Regions from separate parts of the Thalassolituus sp. UBA675 genome, predicted to be linked through region 1. Evidence: predicted binding sites of a transcription regulator. Region 1 holds the regulator's gene; each other region holds the start of a gene.
The links. The regulator sigma-54, encoded in region 1, starts transcription at its own class of promoters, with help from an activator protein. The targets are predictions, from matches to a motif close to TGGCACNNNNNTTGCTNT.

Region 1 (9,773 bases):
CAACGCCGCGCCCGTGACTGCAGCGACCAGTAAATTAATGATAATGGCGGCACCGATAATGGCGGCGATGCCCGGATCGTTGAACCAGAGCAGGGTAATGACCGCGATGACAGCCGCCCAGAGCACGCCGTTAATGCCTGCGACGATAATTTCCCGGTTAAACAGCCAGCGGAAGTTTGCGCTGGAGAGATGCCCCAGTGCCTGCCCACGAATAACCAGGGTCAGGACCTGACTGCCAGCGATGCCGCCCATACTGGCAACGATGGGCATCAGTACAGCAAGAGCGACGACCTGTTCGATGGTTTTATCAAACAGGCCGATGACGGCGGAGGCAGCCAGTGCCGTAAGCAGGTTAATGCCCAGCCAGACAGCTCGACGGCGGCTGGTTTTCAGCGCCGGAGCAAAGGTATCTTCTTCTTCATCCAGACCCACGGAACTCATCAGCGAGTGGTCCGCGGTTTCCCGGATAACGTCAACCACGTCATCGATGGTGATACGACCGATGAGTTTGCCCTCTGCATCGACAACCGGAGCCGATACAAGGTCGTGTCGTTCGAACAGTTTGGCAACGTCTGTGTCCTGCATGGTGGCAGGGATCACCCGGGCGTCGGTGGTCATCACCTCACGCACGGTCTGGTTGGGATCGCTGACAAGAAGCTTGTTGATGGTCAGGATGCCAATAAATTCGTTGTTCCGGTTTACGACCAGAAGGTTATCCGTCATTTCTGGCAGCGTCGGGTGGCGACGCAGGTAACGCATAACAACTTCGAGCGTGATGTCAGGACGGATGGTCACCGTATCGGTGTTCATCAGACCACCGGCGCTGTCCTCCGGGTAGCCCAGTACCTGTTCAAGACGGGTACGGTCCTGCTGGTCCATCGCGTCGAGTACTTCCTGGGTAACGCGTTCAGGAAGTTGCTGCAGGATGTCGGCGACGTCATCGGCGTCGAGGTCTGAAGTGATGTCGACCAGTTCTTCGGCACTCAGGTCCGACAGGAAGTGTGCCTGCAGGTCTTCGCTTAAGTACTGGAGTACTTCACCTTCGAGTTCTTTGTCGACCAGATCCCAGAGCACTTTACGTGCTTTCGGCGGGGACGACTCGATCAGGTGAGCAATATCGGCAGGCGCGAGACCAGAATTCAGGATGCGCTCTACTTTATTCAGGGCACCACTTTCCAGGGCAGCATTAAGGCTGTGGAGTTTTGCTTTTGCCTTTTCTGTGTGCTGAGCCATGGCCGGAATCCGGAGTAAATCGGGTTAACTGATTCTAGCCTGATTGCTCGGTTGATACCACGAAAGTACTCGCAGTTTTGGGCCTAATCAGCTGTTTTAGCGGGGATAATCGTGAAATTTTCCTGAGGGCTATTCTTCTTCATCGAAGCGACGATCAATGAGATCGGTAATGGCATCGACGGCAGCTCCTTCGTCACTGCCTTCCGCAGTCAGGATCAGCTCAGTGCCTTTGCTTGCGGCCAACATCATGACTGACATGATGCTCTTGCAGTCGACCATACGCCCGTCCTTGCCAATTTTCAGCTGGCTGGAGAAGGCTGACGCGGTAGATACCAGTTTGGCCGCAGCACGGGCATGCAGGCCGAGTTTATTTATTATTAGAACGCTTTTCTGGATCATACGGTGTCCGGGTTATGGAGTGGGCAGATTCGCCGCTCGCGCTAGTTCACGGTGACGTACCTGCACGTTCGGGTATTTCATACGGTATTCGGTGGCTAGCTGCTCCGCCAGGTAGACGGATCTGTGCTGACCACCGGTGCAGCCAATTGCGATGGTCATGTAGCTCCGATTTGCTTCGATCAGACGATCCGTCCAGCGAGTCAGAAAATCGCTGATTGATTTCCGCATTTCTCCAACAACATCATAGCTGTTCAGGAATAACTGTACTTCACTGTCGAGGCCTGTGAGTTTTCGCAGGTCTTCGCTCCAGTAGGGGTTCGGCAGGTGCCGTACATCGAAAACGTAGTCGGCGTCTGTCGGGATACCGTGTTTAAAGCCGAACGACTCAAACAGGATCGACATCTCACCGTTCGGACGATCTGCAACCCGCAGGCGAATCATGCTGCGCAACTCGTGAACAGACATGTGGGTGGTGTCTAAGGTCAGGTCCGCCATATTGGCGAGTGGATCAAGGAGGTCTTTCTCCTGGTCGATGGCTTCTGCCAGTGACAGTTCTGTGGTCGTGAGAGGGTGCTTTCGGCGTGTCGCGCTGAATCGTTGCAGCAGAACCTTTTCAGACGCATCAAGATAAACCACGTCGAGCTGATAGTGATCATTAGGCAGATCGAACAGTAGTTGTTCGACAGGCTCTTCTGTCGCCGACAGGTTACGCGCGTCAATACTGACCGCTACCCGGGTGAGCTTGTCGTTAGCATCTGCCTGACTGGCCAATGCGGGTAGCAGCCCGATCGGCAGGTTATCGATGCAATAGAAGCCCAGATCTTCGAGAACGTGCAGAGCGCTCGATTTGCCCGATCCTGATCTTCCGCTGATAACTACCAGGCGCATATTCGACTCCGTGATGACTACCGCTCTGCGATCGCTCGCTGGAAAAGATGTTTGGCGTCTGGCGCGTTGCGTAGAGCTTCGCGATATTCCGCCTGATTAAAGTTACTGGCGAGTGTCGCCAATATCTGAAGGTGTTCGTCGGTCGCTTCCTCGGGGACTAACAAAGCAAATACGAGGTCGACCGGATTACCATCAATAGAATCATAGTCTATCGGGGTATTTAATCTTAGTAGAATGCCCAACGCTTTCTGACACTGCAGCAGTCGGCAGTGTGGGATGGCGATGCCTTCTCCTATCCCTGTGCTCCCCATGCGCTCGCGTGCTAACAGGCGTTCGTATATATCGTCTGCGGAGGCGTCGCCGATTTCTTCAGCAACCAGAGATGAAAGTTGTTCTAACAGTTTTTTCTTACTGGAAACGGTCACGTCAATGACGGACCGCTCCGGTGTGAGGATATCCTCAATACTCAAAGACATGCTTCAGCCTTGACCGTGTTGGCGCGCTACCAGCTTCTCTTTGTGTTTCAGAACCTGACGGTCCAGCTTATCCACCATCTGATCGATAGCGGTATACATATCTTCGTTTTCTGCTTTGGCGTGCAGGTCGTGACCTGTGATGTGAATTGTCGCTTCAGCCGTCTGTCGATCTTTAACGACAGTCAGTGTGACTTGCCCTGTGGTGATGCTGTCACTGTGGCGCGTCAGTTTTGCCATTTTATCTTCAACGTGTGCCTGCATAGCTTCTGTTACTTCTACATGATGACCACTGATATTGATTTGCATGCCAAGTCTCCTGTGTCGCTGGCGGTATGTGAATCAAAGTCTGTTGACTCTCAACTAACAGACTCTAAATCAGCTGCTTACGTTCATTCGATGGTGGTATCAGCATAGCCTCGCGGTATTTCGCTACCGTGCGCCGTGCCACTTTGATGCCTTTCTCACCCAGCATCGTTGCTATCTTGTTGTCACTGAGTGGCTTCCGCGTGTTTTCGTCCGCGATCAGTTTTTTGATCATCGCCCGGATGGCCGTCGATGAACACTCCCCGCCGCTGTCGGTGCTGACGTGGCTGGAGAAAAAATACTTGAGCTCAAAAATGCCGCGCGGCGTATGCATGTATTTCTGAGTCGTCACCCGCGAGATCGTTGACTCATGCATACCAACCGCTTCGGCGATGTCATGAAGCACCAGCGGTTTCATCCCTTCATCACCTTCTTCAAAGAAGTCTATCTGGAATTCAACGATTTTGGTTGCGACTTTGAGCAGAGTGTCATTGCGACTTTGCAGGCTTTTGATAAACCAGCGCGCTTCCTGCAGGTGATCTTTGAGGAAGGTATTGTCGGCACTGCTGTCTGAGCGGCGGATCAGCGATGCATAATCGGCATTCACGCGCAGCTTGGGTGCAATTTCTGGATTCAGCTCAACACGCCACTCATCACGAATCTGGCGGACGATGACGTCTGGAATGACGTATTCAGATTCTTCTGAAGCGATACCGGCACCCGGCTTAGGGTTCAGCTCTTTAATCAGTCGCATGACGGATTTCAGGTCGTCTTCCTTTAATTTGGTACGGCGCATCAGCGACTGATAATCACGGCTACCAAGCAGGTCAATATGATCACGAATGATCAGCTGAGCTTCGGTTAACCACGGGGTACCTTGTGGAAGCTGATGCAGCTGAAGAAGCAGACATTCGCGCAGGTCGCGGCAGAAAACACCGGCCGGATCAAATTGTTGCAGGCGATGAAGAACTGCCATCACTTCTTCTTCTTCGATTTCGAGTGACGGGTCCATCGCTTCAATGACGTCTTCAACTGTCGTGTGAAGGTAGCCATCATCGTCTACACCATCAATCAGCATGGTCGCAACTTCGCGGTCAGCATCTGACATTGGGGTCAGGTTTAGCTGCCAGAGCAGGTGATCCTGCAGATTGTCGCTGGTGGCGTAGCGGGAATCGTAGTCAAAGTCTTCGTCTACCGGCCCGGAGCTTGATGCGACTCCGGCGCTGACCTGATAGGTATCTTCCCACTGGCTATCTACAGGCAGGTCATCGGGCAGTTTCTCGCTCGACCATTGCTCATCGAGAGATTCCTGGCCGCTCTGATCGTCGTAGGAATTGTCATCGTAGGAATTGTCGTAATCCTGATTGTCAGAGCTGCTCTCACGGTCTTCGCGGCTGTCTCTGTCGTTGTTATCGGAATCAGAACTGCGGGAATCGTTGTCGGACTCGTTGCCTGAGTCGCTGTTGTCATCAAACTCTTCGCTTTCCAGCATTGGGTTGGAATCCAGCGCTTCCTGAATTTCCTGCTGAAGGTCCAGCGTTGAAAGCTGGAGGAGGCGGATGGCCTGTTGCAGCTGAGGCGTCATCGTCAGCTGCTGGCCCATCTTAATCTGAAGGGATGTCTTCATATAACTCGGTAATTACGACCTGAAAATCGAACCATCTTTTTGTTTGATGCACCTAGCATTATAGGCAAAGTCCTTGTGTATGGAACCTATTTTGCTTACCAGAGTAAATAGATAACTCTACAGTACGTGACATCGGTCAGAGTTTCAAAGACGGAAATCGTCCCCAAGGTAGACTTCGCGCACCTGCTCATTGGCAAGCACATCTTCAGCCGTGCCTTCGGCAATGATGTGGCCGCCACCAACGATAAAGGCTTTCTCGCAGATCGCGAGTGTTTCACGCACGTTGTGGTCGGTAATCAGTACGCCGATGCCCCGCGCCTTAAGCTGACGGATAATATCCATGATGTCCGAGACTGAGATCGGGTCGACACCGGCGAAGGGTTCGTCGAGCAGAATGAACGAGGGCTCTGCTGCCAGTGCTCTGGCAATTTCGACACGACGACGCTCACCGCCGGATAGCGCCATGCCGGCGCTGTCGCGGATGTGTTGAATATGAAATTCGTTGAGCAGCTGCTCGAGCTGTTCGGTGCGCTGCTGGCGATTGAGATCTTTACGGGTCTCCAGAATTGCCATGATGTTGTCGGCAACACTGAGCTTGCGGAAAATCGATGCTTCCTGCGGCAGGTAACCGATGCCTTTGCGGGCACGGCCGTGCATTGGCAGGTGGCTGATGTCTTCATCGTCAATCATGATGCGGCCACGATCCGCCTGCACCAGGTTGACGATCATATAGAAACAGGTCGTTTTGCCGGCGCCATTGGGGCCCAGCAAACCAACGATCTGGCCGCTTTCAACGCGGATAGACACGTCTTTAACGACTTCGCGGCCGCCGTAACTTTTGGCCAGATGTTCTGCCTTCAGTGTTTTCATTCTGTCGCTGCTTCCGGAGATTCTGTCGTGTCAGACTCTGAGTCAGATTCGGACTCAGGTTTTGGCGGCTGGATAACGACTTTGATCCGGCCGGAGTCTTCATCTGTGCTGTCGGTCGACGACTCGGCGGTGGTGCCATCAGCACGCACGGTCTCTGTTGCCATGTCGTAGGTGATGCGTTCGCCGCTGAAAATATTGCCTTCCTGTTCCAGTTCAGCATCGCCAGTAATAATGATGCGGCGCTCGCTGGTGTAGTAATCGATGCGGTTGCCGAGGGCTGTGGTGAGCGGTTTACCGACCTCAATCTGCTGTTGGTAACGGGCACGGTCGCCTTCTGCGACGGCTTTTTCGAGGGTGTCGCCGTTGCGCAGAATCATCAGGCGGTCGGCTTCTATTTTCAGCGTGCCTTGGGTAAGAATGACGTTGCCTTCATACACAACTGTACCTGCGCGGCGGTCGATTTCTGCAGAATCCGAGAGGATCGTCATTTCTTTCTGCCAGTCATCCGGCAATGCGACTGTGTAGCTTGCGATCACTGACAGCGACATCACGGCCAGTTTATTGAACAGGTTCATAAGTCGTACGGACTCCTGTTTTCAGTTCGAGGCGCTGACGTGTGGCGTCAAACATCATTCCGGTGCCAGTCATGCGGCTGTTTTCACCCGTCATGGTAACCAGCTCATCAGTCTCTGCGATCTTGTCATCAATATGATAGGTCAGCCTTGAGGTTTCAAGGCGCATCGGGTCACTGCTGTCGAGCGGCCTGATTAATATGTTGCCTGATAATTTCAGTGCCTGTTCGTTGCCGCGCATAACACCTTCGTCAGCGGTCAGTACCCAGTCGTCTTTTGAACTGACCAGAAGACGTGGCTCACTGAATACGGTGAGGTCGCCCTCGGGAAAGTGCTCTGATTTTGCGGCGTAAAAAGTATCGGCCAGTGAGCCGTCTTTTTCGTAGCGGCGACTGAACAGTACTTCGCCATAATAATCCGGCTCGCGAACGACCTGTTCGGTCGTTTGCCCGGTAATATCGCGGGTGTAGCGATCTACTGCCAGAAAGGCAACGCCGAAAAATGCGGTGACTAATAGCAGTAGATAGCGCTTACGCATCAGATGACGCCTGCTCGCAGAAGGTCGTGCATGTTAATAACACCGACGGTGCGGCCTTCGTCCTGCACGACGAGCGCGTTGATCTTGCCGTCTTCCATGATTTTCAGGGCTTCTGCTGCGAGCATGCCCGGTGAGGTCGTTTTACATTCAACCGTCATCACATCTTTGATGGTGGCATTACGGATATCGACACCATGGTCGATGGCACGACGAAGGTCACCATCGGTGAAGATACCGGCGAGCTTGCCGTCCGGGTCTGCGACTGTGGTCATGCCCAGCCCTTTTGAGGTGGCGATCAGCAGCGCTTCAGGCAGTGAGGTTTCCGGAGAGACAACTGGAATCTGCTCGCCACTGTGCATGATGTTTTCTACTTTCAACAGCAGACGACGACCGAGGCTACCGCCCGGGTGAGAAAATGCGAAGTCTTCGGCAGTGAACCCTTTTGCTTCCAGTAGGGCAATCGCCAGCGCATCGCCCATCACGAGTGCACACGTCGTCGAGGACGTCGGCGCCAGATCAAGAGGGCAGGCTTCCTGATCGACACCCGCATAAAGGTGGCTGTCTGCCGCTTTCGCCAGTGTGGATTCTTTATTCCCTGTCATGCTGATCAGCTGCGTACCCTGACGCTTCAGCAGTGGCAGCAGGCTGGTCACTTCGCTGGTTTCACCAGAGTTGGATAATGCAATGACAACGTCGGCAGCGGTGATCATCCCCATGTCACCGTGGCTGGCTTCGCCCGGGTGAACGAAAAAAGCAGGAGTGCCGGTACTGGCCAGTGTCGCTGCCATCTTGTTGCCAACGTGACCAGACTTGCCCATGCCGGTTACTACAACTCGACCACGGCACTGAATAATCAACTGGCAGGCGCGGGTGAAATTCTCATCCAGATGGTTGCTCAGTAGGCCAACCGCTTCCTGTTCGAGTTTTACCGTGCGGCGTGCGGAGTCAATAAAGTTAAAAGTCGTTGATTCAGTCATGCTTGATTTGCCAGAAATAAGGTGAACATGTAGCCGAGGTAGCCGGCAGTAAGAATGATGCCTGGGATACGTCCCAGCGTCCCTCTGCGATAACAGATAATAAAGAACAGCAGCAGGGCAAAGGTAACGCCAGCCATCACTATGTAGTCACGGTAAAGTGCCATTGGTTCAACGGCGGTGACCGCCAGTATCCCCGGGATCGGCATCACCGCGAGCAGGTTGAAAATATTTGAGCCAATGACATTACCGATAGCAATGTCATGGTGGCCTTTTAAAGCACTGGCGACGGACGCTGCAAGCTCGGGCAGGCTGGTGCCGATCGCAACAATGGTCAGGCCGATCACGAGATCAGACACACCAAAGGCCGTTGCGATACCGGTCGCGCCCCAGACCAGAGCTTTCGAACTGGCCATCAGAGTGATCAGACCAACGATCAGCCAGAACACTGCTTTGCTGGTGGGTGTGCTTTCAATTTCGGCCGCTTCGTCTTCGTCGATCACAGATTCGCCGCTATCCGACGACTGCTGGAACATCAGGAAGAGAGCGAAGATCAGGGCTGCGATCAGGATCAGGGCGTCGACCAGATTCAGCTCAAGGTCGATCAGAACGACACCTGCGAGCAGGGTGATCATCATCAGCAGAGGGAGTTCTTTCTTGAGCAGGCCCTTCTGTAATGGGATCGGCGCGACAAGCGCGGTAATACCGAGTACCAGGGCGATGTTGGTGATGTTCGAGCCAATGGCGTTACCGATCGCCAGGTTGCCGGCGCCGTCGATCGAGGCCATGGCGGAGACAAACATCTCCGGTGCGGACGTGCCGATAGAGACAATGGTCAGACCAACCAGCATCTGAGACATGCCAAGGTGGCGGGCAGTGGCCGCGGCGCCGATAACGAATTTGTCGGCACTCCAGACAAGAAAAATCAGGCCAACGAGGATTGCGCCTATTTCGGGATACATAGCTAAAGATCACGCTCAGGAAATTAAGCCGCTCATTGTACCGGAGCGGTGAATCGGCGCAATTGCAACAGGATGTTCCGCCTGGCGGGCGGAATTGCCGTTGGTATGCCCAGAACAATCCGATATGCTAGCGGTCAGTTAAAGTACAGGGTAAATACAGGTCACCTGATGTCTAACAGCAATAACCACGTCGAAGTGAAGGATGTCACCTTTTATCGTGGTAAACGAAAGATCTATGACGGTCTGAATGTCGCCTTTCCCCGCGGCAAGATCACCGCAATCATGGGCCCCAGCGGCACAGGTAAAACGACACTGTTACGCATGATTGGTGGCCAGCTGAAAGCGGATTCCGGCGAAGTGCTGGTGGATGGCAGTAATGTCGGCACCATGAGTCGCGGAGACCTGTTTGAGCTGCGCAAAAACAAAATGGGTATGCTGTTTCAGACCAGTGGCCTGTTTACAGACCTCAATGTGTTCGACAACGTCGCTTTCCCGCTACGCACCCATACCGATCTGCCTGATGACATGATCCGCGATCTGGTTCTGATGAAACTTGAAGCTGTAGGCCTGCGTGGAGCGCGTGACCTGTTTCCGGCGGAGCTGTCCGGTGGCATGGTGCGCCGTGTTGCCTTAGCGCGCTCTATCGCGATGGACCCTGAGCTGATTATGTATGACGAGCCGTTTACCGGGCTCGATCCGATTTCTATGGGGATGATTCTGCGCCTGATCCGCGGTTTGAATGAAGCGCTCGGGCTGACCAGTTTGCTGGTGTCTCACGACGTTGAAGAGTCCTGTCAGATTGCCGATTACCTGTGCATCGTTTCAGGCGGAAAAGTCATCGGCTTTGGTACGCCAGATGAACTCAGAAATGGCGATAACGCCGAAGTACGTCAGTTCCTTAACGGTGATCCCGATGGCCCTGTGCCATTCC
Region 2 (9,773 bases), on a different contig from region 1:
ATTCATGTTCGACCTGGAACAGCGCTAACGCCAGTGTGGATAGCTTAAGCTCGATCCTGCCGGGGTCAGGGGCAGTGTCTTCGGGCACGACGGGTAGCAATGGTCTGGAATTAGCAGCGCCCACCACGGTAGCAGGGACTCCTGACACAGGTGATGCCACCGTGACCTACGATGCACCCTTCTGGCTGGAGGGTGATTTTAATGGTGATGGCAACTTCAACAACGATCCATCCGCAACGTCGACTTTCAGCGTTTATCGTGGTCACGAGCGGGTTATCTACAAAAAAGAGTTGAGATAAATGCGCCTACGTAAAAAACAGGTTCGCGTGCGGCCCAGAGTCTGGGCCATTTCAGCACTGTTTTATCTGTGCGCTTCAACTGTGGCTGCCCTTCCGGTGCTGTTTAATTTGCTCAACAGTGCCGTTGTCGGTGTAGACTGGATTGCCAGTAATACTTCCCGGGTGGTGATTAATTCACTGGGCGAACTCAATCTTCGTAACGGTTATGTCGAAGTCGAGTCACGGGCATTTGATTTCTCTGAAGCAGACTCTGTTGATATAAGTTTCGATGTCTACGTGCCATTCAGCCTCGGATTTGGACTTATCGGTAGGGCACCTAACCCGGGAGAAGACTTAGTTGTTCAGTACCGGCGCAGTAACGGCGGCTGGCAGACTCTGACGACCTTTGTTGCAGACTATGGCTTTCTTGGGTTGCTCTCGATAGGAGATAGCTATTCCTATTCCGCCTCGTTGCCTGCAGATGCTTACCACGATAATTTTCAGTTACGTTATGTCATGACCGGCGGAGGGATCAGTTTCTTCGATCTTCTCGGTGATAACTGGTATGTCAGTGATATTGAGATCACTGCGGATCTGCCACCGGCTGGCCCGGATCATTTCCGGTTATCCTATGAGTCTGACGCTTTAACCTGCAAGCCCCAGACGGTTGATATTCTGGCATGCGCAGACAGCACTTGCTCCAGTCTGTACACCGACGATGTGAATATAACCTTGTTGCCAGCGGGGTGGGTCGGCGGCAATACGCGAACTCTGTCGGGCGGTAGCGGTAGCTTTGAGCTTAGCCAGACTGTCCCTGGTACAGCGATTGTTGGAGTGTCATCATCTTCGCCCGCAAAAGTCGGGGGCAGTAATCTCTGCTCGGTGGACGGCGGCAGCGTATCTGTGACGTGTAACCTGGCGTTTGCCGATGCGGGTTTTGTAGTCAGTGTTCCTGATTTTATATCCGCGAAAGGACCCGCTTCGGCGACTATACAGGCAGTCAGAAAGAGTGATAACTCACCTGAGTGTGTGCCGGCTTTCGCAAACGTATCGAAGGATGTGGATTTATATTCCCGTTACGACGCGCCTGCTTCTGGCAGTAAAGCTGTGCAAGTCGCAGGCGTTGATGTGTCCACTTCACCTGTAAGCCCAACAAGCCTCTCTCTTGCCTTTGATGCTTCCGGCACCGCCTCGCTGACGTCCTTTAACTACGACGACGCCGGGCAGAAAACACTGTTTGCCAGTTATACCGGAAGTGGTGCTGATGCTGGACTGATCCTGAATGGACAAACCAGCTTTGTAGCGCGCCCAGCGGGGCTGTGTATTGATCCAGCTAATGTCTGTAACGAGCCTTATGAAGACTGCCCAGTGTTTGCGCTCGCAGGTGCGGCATTCCCGGTTAATATTCGTGCGGTCGCCTGGGAAGCAGATAGCGACAGTGATTTCTGTTTGGATAACATCACGACACCAAATTACAGCTCAGGATCGCCGATTACTTTGTCTTCAACCGTTGTCGCACCAGCCGCCGGACAAAATGGCACACTGGAACCCGCTGAATATATTCACCCAGCGAGCGTCAGCGGCGTTTCTAGTATTAATCTTACGCAAGGAGAAAGCGGTGTATTTACTCTAAATGCAACGCCGCCTTTGTATTTTGGCGCAGCGCTCGGCACCTTGTCTGATACCAATTTAGCCACCTTCTCAAGTGCGCCGCTGGGGCGGTTTGTTCCCGCGTATTTTGAGGTGAGTGTGGCAGACTCTGGCGTATTTTCTGGCGCTTGTAGTACTGGAAATAGCTACACCGGGCAATCTTTCTCATGGCTGGTGGCACCGGCAATCATTGTTTCTGCCTACAACGCATCAGCCGATGCTGAGATTACTCAGAATTATACTGACACTGCTTTTATGCGTTTATCGGCCGGTGACGTATTTAACGGAGTTTCATTCCCGTTAGTCGACCAGAGTGTTGTGGGCAACGATGGCCTGGCGCTCTCTTTGGCTGGTTCTCCTACTACTGATTATCAGGCTGGCTCATTAACGGTAAGTAGCCCTGGGGTGATGGAGTATGTCTTTTCACCACTAGATAACATCGCCTATGTGCGTGATTTAAATGCTGAAATAAATCCTTTTTCTCCGGAGCTGCAATTTACGCTTACCGGTGTTACCGACGGCGAGGTAACCCAGTCTGCCAGTGTCGACTTTACACCTGATGGTAGTGGGGTGAGTGTGCGCTTTGGCCGTATGCGTTTACAGGATACCTTTGGTGCCGAAACCCACGATCTGACCGCAAGGCTGATCACAGAATATTTCCAGGGCGGCAGGTATGTACAGAATACTGACGATGACTGTACCGTCTGGGACAGTGCCAATGCTTCTGTCGATGGTATCAGTCAGATTACGGCCACCTCAGGTCAGTTAACCGGGGGGAGCAGTGGTAATGCGGGAATTACCTTGCTCGCCCCAACACTGGTACCCGGCACACCGGATACAGGTGATGCGTCTCTGAGCTACACTGCCCCGCAGTGGTTACGAGGCGATTACGATGGAGATGGTAGTTTTGAATCGCCCTCATCAACCGTCAGCTTCGGTGTCTTCCGTGGGCATGAACGCATTTTATATCGCAGGGAAGTCCGGGAGTAATAGGCTCCCGGTTGTTTTGTCGCGGTCAGCTGAAATAGTCAGTCATCGCCATGATCATCGTCATGATGATCTTCGGTGTCCATCTGCAGCTCTTTGATCTTTCTTGTCAGGGTGTTCCGGCCCCATCCCAGCAGGTTTGCGGCATCGCGACGACGACCCGCGGTATGCTTAAGTGCGGTCTCAATCATAATACGTTCAAAGATAGGAACTGCGGTATCAAGCAGATCCGTCATGCCCGAGGCCAGCTGTTGATCAGCCCAGAAACGCAGATTCTGTTCCCAGTTACCTGAGGTCTGAATATCACTTTTCTGTTCCAGAAGCTCAGGTGGCAGATCTTTTACCAGCACTTCGCGACCAGATGCCATCACAGTGATCCAGCGACAGGTATTCTCGAGTTGGCGGACGTTACCCGGCCAGTCCAGGGTAGACAAAAACTCTTCGGTTTCTGGTCGCAGCGACTTAGTCTCTACTTCAAGCTCTTCGGCTGCGCGTTGCAGGAAGTGCGTCAGAAGTTTCGGAATATCTTCACGACGATCGGCGAGACGAGGCAGGTGGATACGGATAACGTTAAGACGATGGAATAAATCTTCGCGGAATTTCCCGTCTTTTACCAAACCTTCAAGGTCCTGGTGCGTTGCAGCAATAATGCGCACATTCACCTTGACCGGTGTCGTACCACCTACGCGGTAAAACTCACCATCAGCCAGTACACGAAGCAGTCGTGTCTGGGTGTCAGCCGGCATATCACCGATTTCGTCGAGGAATAAGGTGCCACCGTTAGCTTGTTCAAAACGTCCACGACGTTGGCCGCCAGCGCCGGTGAAAGAGCCTTTTTCATGGCCAAAAAGCTCTGATTCAATCAGATCTTTGGGAATTGCAGCCATGTTCAGAGCAATGAAAGGCTCAGGAGCACGAGGGCTATGCTTATGAAGTGCATGAGCGACGAGTTCTTTACCCGTGCCTGATTCACCGTTAATTAAAACAGTAATATTCGATTGCGAGAGACGACCAATGGCGCGGAAAACTTCCTGCATTGCGGGCGCTTCACCGATGATCTCCTGCGTTGGCATCTCAGGTTCAACCGATGGTGCCTGTGCTGAAATTTCAGAGAAGTGATCTATGGCACGTTGAATCAGGCTGACCGCTTCGTCGACATCGAAAGGCTTTGGCAGATATTCGAAGGCACCACTCTGGTACGAGCTGACCGCGCTCTCAAGGTCAGAGTGCGCTGTCATAATGATGACTGGTAAATCAGGATGTGCCTCGTTTGCGTGCTTCAACAGCGTGAGACCATCCATACCCGGCATGCGGATATCCGTAATAATGGCGCTGGGATGCTCTTTTTTCAGTTGATTGAGTGCAGGTTCAGCCTGCTCAAATACTTTGGTATCAATCCCCGCCTGTTGCAGTGCTTTTTCTAAAACCCAGCGGATGGATTTATCGTCATCAATGATCCAGACAGTGCTCATAGTGGTTCCAAAGGCAGATAAATTGAGAATGTGGTGCGTCCGGGCTCGGATTCAAATTCAATGATGCCGTCGCACTGATTAATAATTGATTGTGAGATTGAAAGGCCAAGACCTGTTCCTTCCGGGCGACCCGTGACCATAGGGTAGAAGAGGCTTTCCTGAATCTCTTCGGGGATGCCCGGGCCGTTATCGGTTATATCGACACGTACAACCAGTCGGTGACGATGATGGCCAATCGTAAACTGGCGCATCGATCGGGTTTTCATTGTTAGTGATGGTGGTCGCTCCGGGTTTGGATTTTCCATCATCGCCTGCATCGCGTTGCGGCAGATATTCAGCAGGGCCTGAACCATCTGACCGCGATCCGCTTCCATTTCAGGAATAGACGGGTCGTAATCACGGACGACTTCAATCTGATGTTCAGATTCAACGTCGACGAGCTGGCATACCCTCTCAAGAACTTCGTGAATATTAATTTGTTCGGTCTGAGGCAGAGTACGGGGGCCGAGCATCCGGTCCACGAGGTCACGAAGACGGTCTGCCTCTTCGATAATAATATTGGTGTACTCGGCCAGATCGGCCGTTGGTAATTCACGCTCAAGTAGCTGGGCTGCGCCGCGAATCCCACCGAGTGGGTTCTTAATCTCGTGGGCCAGGCCGCGCACCAGGTTACGTGTTGTTTCCTGCTTGGCGATCAGTTGCTCTTCGCGGCTGATGCGCATCAGGCGGTCACGCCCTTGCAGTTCAACCAGCAGGCAGGGCAGTCGCGTTTCAGGGTGTGATAACGGACTTACGCTATAGTCCAGAGTCGCCTGCTGTTGGTTATGAAGCTCAATCGTCGCTTCACGTTTGGTGTAAGAGTGCCCATTGATCAGAGCATCACGAAAGGCCTGTGTCGCTTCATCAGACTCTCTGGCGAGCATGGTGAATTCAACGCCTCTTCCACGCTGGCCACTGACTTCAAGCAGGGCTTCGGCAGCGGGGTTCATGAAAATAATACTCAGATCAGCGTCCAGCAGAACAACCCCGGTATTCAGGTGTTCCATCAGGCGTTGATTGAGGTGTGGGCTGGCGAGCATAGCTATCTCCGTTTGCACTCAGTTCAGCAATAATTGAGCCAGAAGTGAGTTTTGCACATAAATGGCGCGGAGTCGCTTCTGATGTGCTGCGTGAGTGTTCAAATGAAGAAAAACAGCCCCTTGATTGCACCAAATGTGGGCGCGCAATGGTTTGTGTGAGTTGTTTTGGTGCCCTGTTTCAGTGCTCTGGACCGTATAGAAGGCTTTTTAGCCTTCATCTGATTTTGGCCTGGCTCTGAAAGTAGCCCTTGATGGGTGAGGTTTAACGAGCCAGGGAAGACGCCCGTTTCACATGAAGAGTAATCGACTGGCTGCTGATGCGCACGTCGCCGTCAGGACCTCTGACTTCCATATGCAGTCGATGTTCGCCGCGGTCCAGATTATCGAGCTGGAAGCTTGTCTGGCTACCGCGGGCAATCTCAATGCCGCCGTCCATCAGTACGATCGTATCTTTCTTTTGCAGCGCTGGTGTCAGAACGCCCGAAATGCGGACATCGCCATTCACTCCAATGGGCAGGGTAGTGCCGTCAGCCGGAGAGATAATACTCAGGCTGGTGTACACCGGCGTGACGGGCTCATCGCTTGATTCTTCAGAAGGGCGCTCGGGCTTAGGAACATTAAACGCCGGCATGGATGGAAGTTCCTGAACCACATGGGTCTCTGAACCTGCACTCTTGCGATCGCTGAATACCGGGTTGCCGTCAGCATCCCTTGTGATGTACACCTTTGTCTGAGCAACTGCGGGCAGCGCACAGGTGACCGTAACAGCCGCAGTAGCCAGAAGCGTGATGAAGGTGGTCATTGAGTGTCGCATATCCATATCTCCGGAGTGCTTTGGGCACGTATTTGAACTGAGTATAGAACGCGCTATCCTGCGCCGGCAAACTGCAGCGGTATTTCAGTGGGAGTTTTCAATGATTGGCTTGATACAAAGGGTGTCTGAGGCGAGTGTTCGTGTCGACGGCGAGGTGATTGGCAGTGCCGGGCGCGGTTTACTGGTATTGCTTGGGGTTCAGAAGGAAGACGACAAAGAGAAGGCTGACCGCCTGTTAGATAAAATCCTGCGCTACCGGGTCTTCCCGGATGATGAGGGGCGCATGAACCGTAGCATCAGCGATATTGATGGTGATCTTCTGGTTGTTTCTCAGTTTACTCTGGCGGCAGATACCCGAAAGGGCACACGCCCCGGATTTTCGGGGGCGGCGGCACCGGACGACGCCAGCGCCTTGTATGAGTACTTCTGCAGCCGTGCCAGTGAGAAGGTAACTACGGGGACCGGACGGTTTGGCGCCGATATGAAGGTCTCTCTGGTAAATGATGGCCCTGTCACCTTCTGGTTGGAAGTCTGAGGTCCGGCCTCACGCTTATTGATATTGATCAAGTATCATTACACCGGTCATCTGCTATGCTTCGCGGCTATTCTGCCGCCACGTATGCAGACTGGCCCCATTTAAAATAACCAAATACTGAAGGAAATCCGTCATGTACATGGCTCTGAAGCACTCTCATATTGGATTTGTCTACTTATCATTTATTCTCTTCGTCGTCCGCTTTGTGCTGGCTAATTACAAGCCACTGCTGAACAGCAATAAAGCCTTGAACATTGCTACGCATGGCATCAATGCTCTGCTCCTGATTACCGCCGGTGCGCTTTGCGTAACCCTCAGCCAATATCCGTTCGAAGCAGCATGGGTAACCGCCAAATTACTTGGTCTGATCGCTTACGTTGTGCTGGGTGTGATCGCAATTAAGAAAGTAAATGTGAAAGCGTTTGTTCTGGCGCTGGTGGTATTTGTTTATATTTTTGGCGTGGCAAAAGCACACAGTGCGCTTTCGTGGGTGGGTATTCTTATCGCCTGATCTGCGATTATCCTCGCAATAAAAAAGGCAGCCGTGGCTGCCTTTTTTGTCACTGTTCCAGATATCAGACAGTGAAGTTCGATACGCTCTTACGCATATCCGATGTGTTCTGTTCCAGCGTATTCACCGAGTCGACCAGCTGGCGCGTGCTTGCCTGGTTTTCCTGGCTCATGTGTCTGGCTTCAGTCAGGTTCTGGTTGATGTTATTGATCACAGACGTCTGCTCCTCAATGGCCGAGGCTACCTGCAGTACCTGATCTTTAATACGCACCAGTGCGCCCGATACTTCACCAATGTTCGATTCTGAAGCTCTCGCAGTTTCAACAGAGCGCTCAGCGGTCTCTTCGCCGCCCTGCATACTGTTGACTGCGCGGTTCACACCGCTCTGAAGTTTATCGATCATGCTGTTGATGTCTTCAGTCGCCTGCTGGGTCTTGCTGGCCAGACTCCGGACTTCATCAGCAACCACCGCAAAACCACGACCTTGCTCACCCGCGCGGGCTGCCTCAATAGCAGCGTTGAGAGCCAGCAAGTTCGTTTGTTCAGCAATGCCTTTAATGACATCAAGCAGTGAGGCGATCCCTGTGGTTTCCTGTTCCAGTTCGCGGATAACGCCGGCGGATTCACTGACGCTGCTGGCGAGGGCGGCAATATCAGTAACCGCACTGCGGAATTGTTCGGCGATTTCACGGACGTGTTTCTCAGCGTTGGTCGCTTCTTCGGCGACACGGGTCGATGACTGGCTGACCTCGCCAATGGCTTGTTCCATTTCACGGTTAGCGTGAGTCACATGTTCAAGCTCAGCAACAAACTGAGCCGTGGTTTCCTGACTTTTCTGAGCACCTTGTTCGAGCTGCTCTGTGGTTCCGCGTACCTGGGTCGATACTGTCTGCACGTTGGTGACCAGGCTTTGCATTCCCTCAAGGAATTTATTGAAGGTCTTCGCCATTTCACCAATTTCGTCGTTACTTTCAACCGTGAGCCGACGGGTCAGATCGCCTTCGCCTCGGGCAAGCTTATCCAGCGCTGAGGTGGTTCGTTTTATTGGACGAGTGAGTAGTGGCGGCAGGAATACGATAACAGCAACGATAATCGCGACCGAGAGAAGCGTGAGAATCAGTAGGTTCCGGCGAGCGGCCTCATTCAAGGATACGCCTTCAGCATGCAGTGACGCCGCAGATTCAGCCAGGTTTTCACCAACGGTATCCAGAATATCACGGGTGGCCTCAAATTCTTTTTCCAGCGCGCCTGTACTGAGTGCCTCTGCCTGTTCATACGAAATTCGCCCCGAGGTAACGTCCTCTACCATTTTTTCTGATTTAGGACGCCACTTCGCGAAGGCGGCAAGAAACGCTTCGGCCTGAACCCGCGTTTTGTCATTCACTTGCATGTCGATGACAGCATTGAGGCGATCATAGACCTGGTCCAGGTTCTCTTTATGAGACGCCTTGAGGCCTTCGTAGTTTCCGCCTAATGCCAGAGTGCGCTCGGCGATCTGAGCCTGATACAGGTCGCGGTCAGCGTTAAGTACCTTATCCAGAGCTGGGGTATAGGTACCGTTAATCAGCTCAGATGTGGTGGTTACTCCGCTCAGAGTATTTAGTTGCAGCACACTGAGGATGACCAGAAGAACCCCAATGACGGCCAGAGGTATACGTAACTTCAGTGTGAGGCTCAGATCGCGCCAATTCATACGTTTCTCCACGAAACAGGGACTATCCATTGAGGATAGTTCAAGTCGGGCCAGCCGCCAGAGAATTATGTAACCGGCTTACCCGCTGAGTGCCGTGTTCATGCGGGTAGGCTGAGAATGTCCCGGCTATTATTGACGCGGAACCAACCGGCAATGCTGTAACGATGATTCTTTGCGGGCAGCACTTCATGTGGAAATTCTTCAGACAGAAAAATCACCAGACGATTTAACACGGGCTGAACCCTGGTTATTAGCTGATCCTCAGCATCATAAATAGCGAGTTCACCGCCGTCCCCGGGTTGCCAGTTCTCGTTGAGATAAAACACAGTACTCAGTACACGGTTTGACTGCCCTTTGAACGCGTCGTAATGCTTTCTATAACCCGCGCCTGGTGGATAGTGAGCAAAGTGACTCTCGTACTCAAACAGCCCGAGCAGCAGCTCTCGATTAGCGTAGCCACGCAGATGCTCCATAGCCGTGAGCCAAGCTGTTTCTGACGCTTCGGATCTGTCCAGCCAGTGAATCGAATCCTGACGGATGCTGCGCGCAATTGTGTGATCGTCACGCCGTCCGATGCCTGCCTGCTTGAGGTCCCCGATTCTCTTTATCTCAGCAACCCGTTGCTGCAATGCGTTTGCAAGTGCAGCGGGGAGGGCGTCGTCGATGACAACATAACCATCGCTGCGAAGTGCATCCATGATGGTGTTCAGCAGAGGAAGGCAACGAGCAGGCACAGCACTGTTAATAACGGCGT
Region 3 (9,773 bases), on a different contig from region 1:
GCTCCTGCCTGAGGTTCACAGTCCTTATTACATGCGCTCAGCACGAGTGCTGCCGCCACCATCACTAACAGTCGTTTCATTGGGATCTCCTGCCTTTATTATTTTGTGCGCGTTTAACACGCTTCTAGTTTTGCAAAACTGGCTACTAACCACTTGCTGCCAGCATCATCAAAATTCACCTGAACCCGTAATCCCGCACCCTGCCCTTCAAACTGCATCACCGTGCCTTCACCAAACATTTCATGAAAGACCCGCTGCCCAAGGCTGTAGGGGTATTGCTCCTGAACAAAGTCGGGCTGTCCGAACGAGGACGGCTTAGAGGTTCGTGCCGACAACGGGCGACTGACGCTATTTTTCAAGCGTACTTCAGACACCAGCTCAGAAGGTATCTCGCGAATAAAACGTGACGGTGTGCTGAAGTTTTCCTGGCCATGCAGGCGGCGACTTTCGGCGTAGGTAATAATGAGCTTTTCCATCGCGCGGGTAATGCCAACATAAGCAAGACGACGCTCTTCTTCGAGGCCTTCCGCTTCGTCCATGGACATTTTGTGAGGGAAGAGACCTTCTTCGACGCCCGCCAGAACGACCTGCGGAAATTCCAGACCCTTGGCCGAGTGAAGGGTCATCAGTTGCACTGCGTCATCGTATTCATCCGCCTGACCTTCACCGGCTTCGAGTGCAGCGCTGTCGAGGAAGCGCGCTAACGCAGATTCGTCTTCCTCTTCATCGTCAATAAAATCGGGTTCAAACTGGCGCGCAGCGGTCACCAGCTCTTCGAGGTTATCGATCCGGGCCTGCCCCTTCTCACCCTTTTCTTTTCTGTGGTGGTCAATCAACCCAGACTGCTGGATAACATTATCGACCAGCTCGTGGAGGGGCAGATCTTCTGCACCAACCGCGAGCTCTTCAATCAGATCAATAAACCCCTGAACGGCCCCAGAGGCACGTTTAGGAAGACTGTTATGCTCCAGAGCTTTATGCAGCGCCTGCCAGAGAGAGCAGCCTTCATCACGAGCAATGGCGCGCAATGATTCAACGGTTTTTTCGCCAATAGAACGTGCAGGAACATTAATCACACGTTCCACGGCGCCGTCATCTTCACGGGTTAACAGTAGGCGCAGATAAGCGAGGGCATTTTTAATTTCCAGACGTTCATAGAAGCGCTGGCCGCCATAAATACGGTAAGGAATACCTGAACGCAGAAATGCTTCTTCCAGCGTGCGCGACTGTGCATTCGAGCGATACAGCACGGCCATATCCGTACGGGCCCGACCTGCTCGTGCCCATTCATCGACCAGATCAGCAATGTAACGTGCTTCATCCTGTTCATTGAATGCGGCATAGAGCGAGATCTGCTCGCCGTCTTCATCATCCGTACGCAGCTCTTTACCGAGGCGTCCACTGTTGTTCGAGATCACCGCATTCGCCGCGGCCAGAATGTTTGCCGTCGAACGGTAGTTCTGCTCGAGCTTGATCATTTCAGCGCCGGGAAAGTCTTCCTGAAATGCGCGGATATTACCGACATTGGCACCGCGCCAGCCGTAAATCGACTGGTCATCATCGCCGACGACCATGACAGAGACGGTATTGCCCGCAAGCAAGCGAATCCATGCGTACTGGATGTTGTTGGTATCCTGGAATTCGTCGACCAGAATATTACGGAAGCGGCTTTGGTAATGCGCCAGCAGCTCCGGGTTTTCTAACCAGAGTTCGTGGGCTCGCAGAAGGATTTCACCAAAGTCGACCAGCCCGTTGCGCTGACAGTGTTCTTCGTAGATGTAGTAGAACTCATGCAACTGACGCGTAAACGGATCGGCAGAGGGAATTACATGCGCAGCACGACGACCTTCGTCTTTCTGGCCATTGATGTACCACTGTATCTGCTTCGGCGGATAGCGGCTGTCGTCGATATTGTGTTCTTTCATCAGGCGTTTGATCAGACGCACCTGATCATCGCTGTCGAGTATCTGAAAATACTGCGGCAGTTTCGCTTCACGCCAATGCTGTTTCAGCAGACGGTGCGCCAGACCATGAAAGGTCCCTACCCACAAGCCATTCGATGGCTCATTAAGTACCTGCTCGATGCGGGTACGCATCTCACGAGCGGCTTTATTGGTGAAGGTGACCGCCATGACAGAGAAAGGCGAGACGTTCTCTACCTTCAATAACCAGGCGATACGGTGCACCAGTACACGGGTCTTACCCGAACCGGCACCTGCGAGTACAAGCTGATGTGGAGAATTAGCGCATACAGCGTTGCGCTGACCGTCATTCAGCTGATCAATAAGAAGCGATATATCCATGGGCACCAAGTCTACCAGAATGTTTCACGCGCCCTGAACACTTACTGTGGGCTTATACGTCGTCATAAGTCCCATGGCTAAGGAGAGTGAATTTCGTATAATCAGACTCTGACACCTGAGCTCTGGAACGTACGTGAAAAATCAGCCCATTCTGAAAGAAATCGCCAGCGCCCGGTCGTCTCTGCGCAAATCAGAAATCAAAGTCGCAGACTTTGTTCTCGCCGAACCAGAGCAAGTGATGCATATGCGCATTGTCGACTTGGCTCAGGAAGCCCAGGTCAGCGAACCAACCATCGTGCGCTTCTGTCGTGCAATTGGTTGTAACGGTTTCCAGGAGTTCAAGGTACGTATTGCTCAGGAAACCGCGGTGGCCAATAACCTTGGGCAGTTCGCGATTGCCGAAGACGACAGCATTGACGATATCTGCACCAAGATTGCCGACACAACGATCCAGAGGCTGTATCAGGTCAAATCTCAGCTACTGCCCACTCAGGTTGCAGACGCAGCCCAGGCCATGAGCAGTGCGATGCGGGTGGAGTTCTACGGATTTGGCGCATCAGGAGCCGTTGCTACCGACGCCCAGCATAAATTTTTCCGCTTGCAAGTCGCCACCGCAGCATACAGTGACCCTCATATGCAGTCTATGTCAGCCGTCACTCTCGGGGATAAAGACGTTGTCGTTGCTATTTCGCAGAGCGGCCGCACTCTGGATCTTATGCATTCGATTAAACTGGCGCAGAAACATGGCGCCGTAGTCGTTAGTCTGGCTCCTCAGAATACTCCGGTCAGTAACGCCGCAGACCTGCCGATTCATATTAATATCGAAGAAGACACCGACCAATTTACGCCGATGACTTCCCGTATTGCTCACCTCATGGTGATTGATATGTTGGCGGTTGCCGTCACGCAACGTCGTGGCCCCGACTTTGCCAACCATCTTAATGCGATCAAACAAAGCATCCGGTCTTTGCGATCTGAAGGGGATCATTAAGGCCCGCCTGAAACAGAACTATTCAAACCGACACTCAGTAATAAACTACCCAACAGTGGAATTAGGACAATAACGCCCAGTTAGTGAGTTTGGCTGAATAAACCGGTTGGCTTATCAGTCAGTTCCTGTAATCTGTCTGTAAACAAAAATAAGCAGAATCGCAACCGGACTTGTGAATCCCAGAGGGAAAAACACTATGGAAACCGCTAAAGATTATACTTCTGAAGAAACCGTATCGTTCGACGAAAACGGTAATGTTGTTGTTAACAAAGAGGCGCACGCTTCTAAGAAATTAATCTCCCGCCGGGCCATTGAGGCACACTTAGAGCGGAAGCGTCTGGAAAAAGACCTCGAAGCTTATTACTTCGACTGATCAGTCCGCAATAGAGAAAGCAGCCAACCGGCTGCTTTTTTTTGCCTGAATATTTTCATCAGCCAAACTCGGCATTTTTACTAGCCAGAGAGCGAACTCAGATTGATTCGCTCCCTGAGATCCAGAGTTCGTTTGTGGGAGCTATTCAGCCAGCTTGCCTGGCTAATGGCGATGGTTTTTGCGGCTACGGTATTCGCTAAATAGCCTTCGGCTGATTCACTCCCACAGTGGTTTACAGGTTGATTCCAACCGCTCCGTTTAAGCATTCTTCTGTCGTTAATTGATCGCCTTTAAATACTCGCTGATCAACCCTGTGCTAAAAATAACAGACATAAAAAAACCGGCCAGTTGGCCGGTTCTTCGTTTTGGCATCCTTGCCAGCTGAGGTTCAACTTACTTAGAAGTGAACTCTGGGTACGCTTCCATACCACACTCAGCAATATCAACACCTTCGTATTCCTGCTCTTCGCTGACGCGCAGACCCATGATGGCCTTGAGTACGCCCCAAACGATCAGAGAAGTTACGAATACCCAGATGAAGATAGTCAGAGTACCAACCAGCTGTCCCATGAAGGTAGCATCAGCGTCAGACAGCAGTACTGCGAAGATACCCCATACACCAACAACACCGTGTACAGAGATCGCACCTACTGGATCGTCGATCTTCAGCTTGTCGAGGGTCAGGATAGACAGAACTACCAGAACACCACCCGCAGCACCGATCAGAGTTGCCAGGAAAGGTGATGGATCAGCAGGCTCAGCAGTGATCGCAACCAGACCAGCCAGAGCACCGTTCAGAGCCATAGTCAGGTCAGCCTTACGGAACAGGATGTAACCAGTAATCAGGGCAGCAATCAGACCGCCTGATGCAGCAGCGTTAGTGTTCAGGAATACGTTAGCAACTTCGTTTGCAACTGCGATACCACCCAGTTTCAGAGTAGAACCACCGTTGAAGCCGAACCAACCCATCCACAGGATGAACATACCCAGAGTCGCCAGCGGCAGGTTTGCACCAGGAATAGCGCGAACTTCACCGTTAGGACCATATTTGCCCTTACGAGCGCCCAGCAGAAGAACACCAGCCAGAGCGGCAGCAGCACCCGCCATGTGAACGATGCCTGAACCTGCATAGTCAGAGTAGCTCAGTTCGTACAGACCGAATACAGAGTCACCATTCCAGGTCCATGAGCCTTCCATAGGATAGATGAAACCAGTCATTACAACAGCGAATGCCAGGAAAGCCCACAGCTTCATACGCTCAGCAACCGCACCAGAAACGATAGACATTGCAGTCGCTACGAAGACAACCTGGAAGAAGAAGTCAGATGCACCAGCGTACTCGCCCATGTCACCGAAACCAGATTCGTTAGAAGCCGCCAGAACACCTGCGATTGCAGCGTCGTCCATGCCAGCAACAGTAGTCACACCAGACAGGAAGTAACCGCCGCCGTACATCAGTTCGTAACCACAGATCAGGTACATGGTGCACGAGATCGAGAACAGGGCAACGTTTTTGGTCAGAATTTCAGTGGTATTTTTAGAGCGGACCAGACCCGCTTCCAGCATGGCGAAACCTGCCGCCATCCACATTACCAGCGCGCCACACACCAGGAAATAAAAGGTGTCCATGGCGAACTGAAGTTCAAAAATATGATTAAGATTCGATTCCATTATAAGCCCCCCGCATCAGGCTCTGTTATGTAGTGGTCGGACGTCTTACAGCGCGTCTGCGCCAGTTTCGCCAGTACGGATACGAATAACCTGCTCGAGGCTGGTGACGAAAATTTTACCGTCGCCGATCTTGCCGGTGTTCGCAGCTTTGGTGATTGCTTCGATAACTTTTTCAGTCAGATCTTCAGCAACCGCTACTTCAATTTTTACTTTAGGCAGGAAGTCCACCACGTATTCAGCGCCACGGTACAGTTCAGTGTGGCCTTTCTGGCGACCGAAGCCTTTTACTTCAGTCACTGTGATGCCCTGAACACCGATCTCAGACAGTGATTCACGAACATCGTCAAGCTTAAACGGCTTAACAACAGCAGTAATGAGTTTCATAGAAAACCCCTTTCAATTTTTAGATAAGGTTACAGATAGCCCGTGCGGGGGCACGGGCTATTGTATGCTTTTTACATGTCGATAGGCAGGCTGTAAGAAACAACAAACTTCAGATCGTCGTCGTAAGAGTCTTCTTCGTCTTCAGCAACAACCTTGCTCGCAGTGAAAGACAGGTTGTCGTTGTATGCGTAGCTCAGGTCCAGGTGAGTGTAGCCAGCGTCTTCGCCTGCATCATCTTCAACCATAGTGATACCAGCCATTGCACTGAAAGCACCCATGCCGTAACCCAGCGTCAGGTAGCTATAGTCGTTAGGGTTGCTTGATACTGGGTAGTAGTAAGAGAAAGACGCACCTTCGTAACCAAGAGATACGATCAGCTCAGACAGATCAAAAGTGTTTCCGCTAGTGTCTTGCTCAGACTCCAGAACATCTGCAATGCCGTTACCATCTTCATCGGTAGTGTCTACGTAAGAGAAGTTACCCGCGCTTGGGTAAACGTAAGTCACAACAGATACGTCGTAGGAGAAACCTTCCATTTCACCACCGTAACCTACATACAGGTCGTATTCGTTTCCAGCTGCGCTATCACCGCTAGAAGTCCACATACCAGCGTAAGCACCACCAGATGAAAGCGTAATGTCACCAGATACGGCAGCATCACCGTTACCCAGGTCCTGGCCACGCCACAGGTACATGCTCGCAACTGCCGCAGATGCAGACACATCTACTTCAGCTTGAGCCAGTTGAGCACCAGTCAGACCTGTAGTCATTACACCAGCGAGAGCGATTGCTTTAGTCAGTTTTTTCATCGTTCTTTTTCCTATTACGGTTTTTTTAGCTGTTGATCTTTCAATTTGGTCGATATGGGCAATTCGCACCGATATCTTTCTGTCACTCGGTTATAGCAGGGTGTGTGCCAACTTTTGATACACCCTTTTAAATCAATAACTTAGTAAAAGTATGCGGACTTTTACAGTCATTGACGCAACCAAAAGAGGGCACGCAGCCAAAACCAGCACCCATTTATTGCACACCCTTCTGACGGTTTGCACTGTTTGGGTGCAGCATTTGAAATTATCCCCTTTGCCCTTTCTGGTACACTGCGCCAAAACCCTTCCGGAGGTAAATTATGAAACCCGATGCGATTAAGAGCCGGCTCGAAGAAATGCTGGAAAAGAGCCCGTTTGCCAGCCTGTCATCTGACCTGAAGCTGGCACTTCAGTCTCAACTGCAGAGCCTGATCACTAACGCCAACCTGGTGACCCGGGAAGAATTCGACGTGCAGGCAGAAGTTCTGCGTCGTACCAGTGCACGACTGGCGGAGCTTGAAGAGCGTGTTGCTAAGTTAGAAGCAGAGTGATCTTCTGATGCTTTGATTAAGCGGCCTGATGGCCGCTTTTTTGTTTTTGGCCGCTGATTCTGCGGGCCGCTGTGGTAGTAGCCGCTGGCGCGGGGTAACTTCTTTAGCTGCCGCTAAGGTCTGATGGCCAGTTGAGTTGCCGCTAGCGCGGGCTGGCTTTTTTGGCTGCCGCCAGGGCTTTAATGCCCTGTTTGGGGATTGCATCCCCGGGCGGGCAGCCCCTCCCCTGCTTCGCGCTTTCTGGGCCGTGTTTCCTTCACAGAACTTGAGAACCCTCGCAACGGGCCAATGCAGCATCCCTGCTGCCAGCCCCTTGCCCGGCATCCATGCCGGGGCCATGCGGGCTTCTCATCATTCTGCTCGGCGGCCCCAGAGGCGCAATTACCAGCCCGCGAAAGTATCTTTCTTAATTAGATAGGTTTAACTGCAACACAGCCTGGTGAGCAATATCCACCACACACTTTTACGGTAGGGCCAATCAGATTTTGAAATACGATATTGAGGGTAAAATTCTGCGCCTCTGGGGCCGCTGAAATTTACGCCAGCTTTGAAGGCAACGAGAGGCAGGATGCCGAACGAGGCTCCATACGGGCATGGGTGCCCGCCGGAGCCGGTTGCCGGAAAAGCCAGTAAATATCAGAACTAAGGCCCAGAAAGTGCGAAGCAGGGGAGGGGCTGCCCGCCCGGGGATGCAATCCCCAAACAGGGCAATAAAACCCTGGCGACAGCCAAAAAAGTCAGACCGCGCTAGCGGCTACAGAATCGGCGGCCACATAAACTAGCGGCTACTGTTAAATAGCCAGAAGCTCCTTCGCTTCCTCGGAGTGTTCAAGCTCTTCACCCGTCCCCTGACTCACTACTCTCCCCCGCTCAAGAATAATAAATTCATCAGCGAGTTCTTTGGCAAAATCGAGGTACTGTTCAACAAGAACAATCGCCATATCACCGCGATCACGAAGCAGTTTAATGACGCGACCAATGTCTTTAATAATCGATGGCTGAATACCCTCGGTTGGTTCATCAAGAATCAACATTTTCGGGCGTAATAACAGTGCTCGAGCAATCGCTAGCTGCTGTTGCTGACCACCCGAGAGGTCACCACCACGACGTTTGAGCATCTGCTGCAACACAGGAAAAAGCGAAAAGACTTCCGGGTCGATAAAACGCTGGGAGCGCGGCACCGCTGAAAACGCGGTCTGAAGATTTTCTTCTACCGTCAGCTGCGGAAAGATGTCCCGACCCTGGGGTACAAACGCAATCCCCTGTTTCGCGCGGTCATAGGGCGCGAGTTTTATAATGCTTTTTCCGTCCCAGGTGATATCACCCGACCCCGGTGCAAGGTGCCCGGCCAGTGATTTCATCAGGGTGGTTTTACCAACACCATTACGTCCCAGAACACAGGTCACTTTGCCCACGTCTGCGTTAAGGCTGACGTTGTAAAGCGCCTGACTAGCACCGTAAGAAACATTTAAATCCGTTACATTCAACATATCAGCGCCCCAGATACACTTCGATAACCTGCTGGTTATTCTTCACATTCGCCAGACTGCCTTCGGCGAGTACCGAGCCCTCGTGCAGTACCGTCACACGACAATCCAGGGCTTCAATAAAGTCCATGTCGTGCTCGACCACCATTAAAGAGTGTTTCTTTGAAAGCTCTTTAAACAGCTCAGCCGTTTTCATCGTTTCTTCGTCGGTCATTCCGGCAGCAGGTTCATCAATCAAGAGCAGTTCAGGCTCCTGACCTAACAACATGCCGATTTCAAGCCACTGTTTCTGGCCATGCGACAAGCTACCCGCGTCTTCGTAGAGGCGATCTTTCAGGTCAATCATGGATAGAATTTCGTCGATTTTATCCTGCTTTGCGCCCGTCAGTTTATGGGTCAGCGCCTGCCAGACTGAGCGACCACCTTTTAACGACATTTCGAGGTTTTCGAATACTGTCAGGCTCTCAATCACGCTTGGTTTCTGAAACTTACGACCAACGCCCATATTCGCTACCTGCGCTTCATCGTAACGCGTCAGGTCGAGCTCATCATTAAACAGAATCGTCCCTTCGTCGGGGCGGGTCTTGCCTGTGATGACATCCATCATGGTAGTTTTACCGGCACCGTTCGGGCCGATAATTGCGCGCATTTCTCCTGGTTCGATAAAGAGCGACAGGGAGTTTAAAGCCTTGAAGCCATCAAAACTGACGCTCACACCATCCATATACAGAACGGTCGGCTGCTCGATATGTTTCGTTTTTGCGAGGCTCATGCATTACCCTCCGCTTCTTTGCTGGTCTTCTGATCGCTACTTTTTCCAGAGCTCGAACCTGTAGTGATTCCACTGTTACCACCACCGCCAGAAGACATAAATTTGTCTTTCATTTGTGCCCACAAACCAACGACACCTTTTGGCAGATACAGAGTCGTCAATACAAACAAACCACCCAGCATAAACAGCCACAGTTCGGCAAAAGCACCGGTAAAATAGGTCTTGGCGTAGTTCACCAGTACGGCCCCGATGACGGCGCCAAACAAGGTTCCACGACCACCGACGGCTACCCAGATAATCATCTCGATTGAATTAATCGGAGCAAACTCACCCGGATTGATAATGCCAACCTGAGGAACATATAAGGCACCCGCTACGCCTGCCAGCATCGCTGAGACGACAAACACAAACAGCTTGTACCATTCAACGCGA

Region 2: a site for sigma-54 is predicted at 5,490-5,507, ahead of glnL (nitrogen regulation protein NR(II)). Genes of this name have one in related genera too.
Region 3: a site for sigma-54 is predicted at 6,624-6,641, ahead of B3007_RS14435 (TorF family putative porin). Genes of this name have one in related genera too.

What each region holds. Positions count from the first base shown of each region.
Region 1 is NZ_DBNJ01000031.1:66,397-76,169, forward strand. It holds gene mgtE (magnesium transporter) at 1-1,233, opposite strand, end outside; gene B3007_RS13670 (HPr family phosphocarrier protein) at 1,363-1,632, opposite strand; gene rapZ (RNase adapter RapZ) at 1,645-2,520, opposite strand; gene ptsN (PTS IIA-like nitrogen regulatory protein PtsN) at 2,538-2,996, opposite strand; gene hpf (ribosome hibernation-promoting factor, HPF/YfiA family) at 3,000-3,302, opposite strand; gene B3007_RS13690 (RNA polymerase factor sigma-54) at 3,367-4,926, opposite strand; gene lptB (LPS export ABC transporter ATP-binding protein) at 5,071-5,796, opposite strand; gene lptA (lipopolysaccharide transport periplasmic protein LptA) at 5,793-6,371, opposite strand; gene lptC (LPS export ABC transporter periplasmic protein LptC) at 6,355-6,906, opposite strand; gene B3007_RS13710 (KpsF/GutQ family sugar-phosphate isomerase) at 6,906-7,883, opposite strand; gene B3007_RS13715 (calcium/sodium antiporter) at 7,880-8,842, opposite strand; gene B3007_RS13720 (ATP-binding cassette domain-containing protein) at 9,011-9,773, shown strand, end outside.
Region 2 is NZ_DBNJ01000013.1:64,648-74,420, reverse strand. It holds gene B3007_RS06935 (DUF6701 domain-containing protein) at 1-299, shown strand, start outside; gene B3007_RS06930 (DUF6701 domain-containing protein) at 300-2,918, shown strand; gene glnG (nitrogen regulation protein NR(I)) at 2,957-4,387, opposite strand; gene glnL (nitrogen regulation protein NR(II)) at 4,384-5,466, opposite strand; gene B3007_RS06915 (DUF4124 domain-containing protein) at 5,729-6,280, opposite strand; gene dtd (D-aminoacyl-tRNA deacylase) at 6,381-6,815, shown strand; gene B3007_RS06905 (SirB2 family protein) at 6,955-7,326, shown strand; gene B3007_RS06900 (methyl-accepting chemotaxis protein) at 7,391-9,019, opposite strand; gene B3007_RS06895 (2OG-Fe(II) oxygenase) at 9,118-9,773, opposite strand, start outside.
Region 3 is NZ_DBNJ01000032.1:48,130-57,902, reverse strand. It holds gene B3007_RS14465 (TRAP transporter substrate-binding protein) at 1-80, opposite strand, end outside; gene uvrD (DNA helicase II) at 114-2,303, opposite strand; gene B3007_RS14455 (SIS domain-containing protein) at 2,437-3,294, shown strand; gene B3007_RS14450 (PA3496 family putative envelope integrity protein) at 3,491-3,667, shown strand; gene B3007_RS14445 (ammonium transporter) at 4,061-5,338, opposite strand; gene glnK (P-II family nitrogen regulator) at 5,384-5,722, opposite strand; gene B3007_RS14435 (TorF family putative porin) at 5,794-6,531, opposite strand; gene B3007_RS14430 (accessory factor UbiK family protein) at 6,852-7,082, shown strand; gene urtE (urea ABC transporter ATP-binding subunit UrtE) at 7,874-8,572, opposite strand; gene urtD (urea ABC transporter ATP-binding protein UrtD) at 8,574-9,341, opposite strand; gene urtC (urea ABC transporter permease subunit UrtC) at 9,338-9,773, opposite strand, start outside.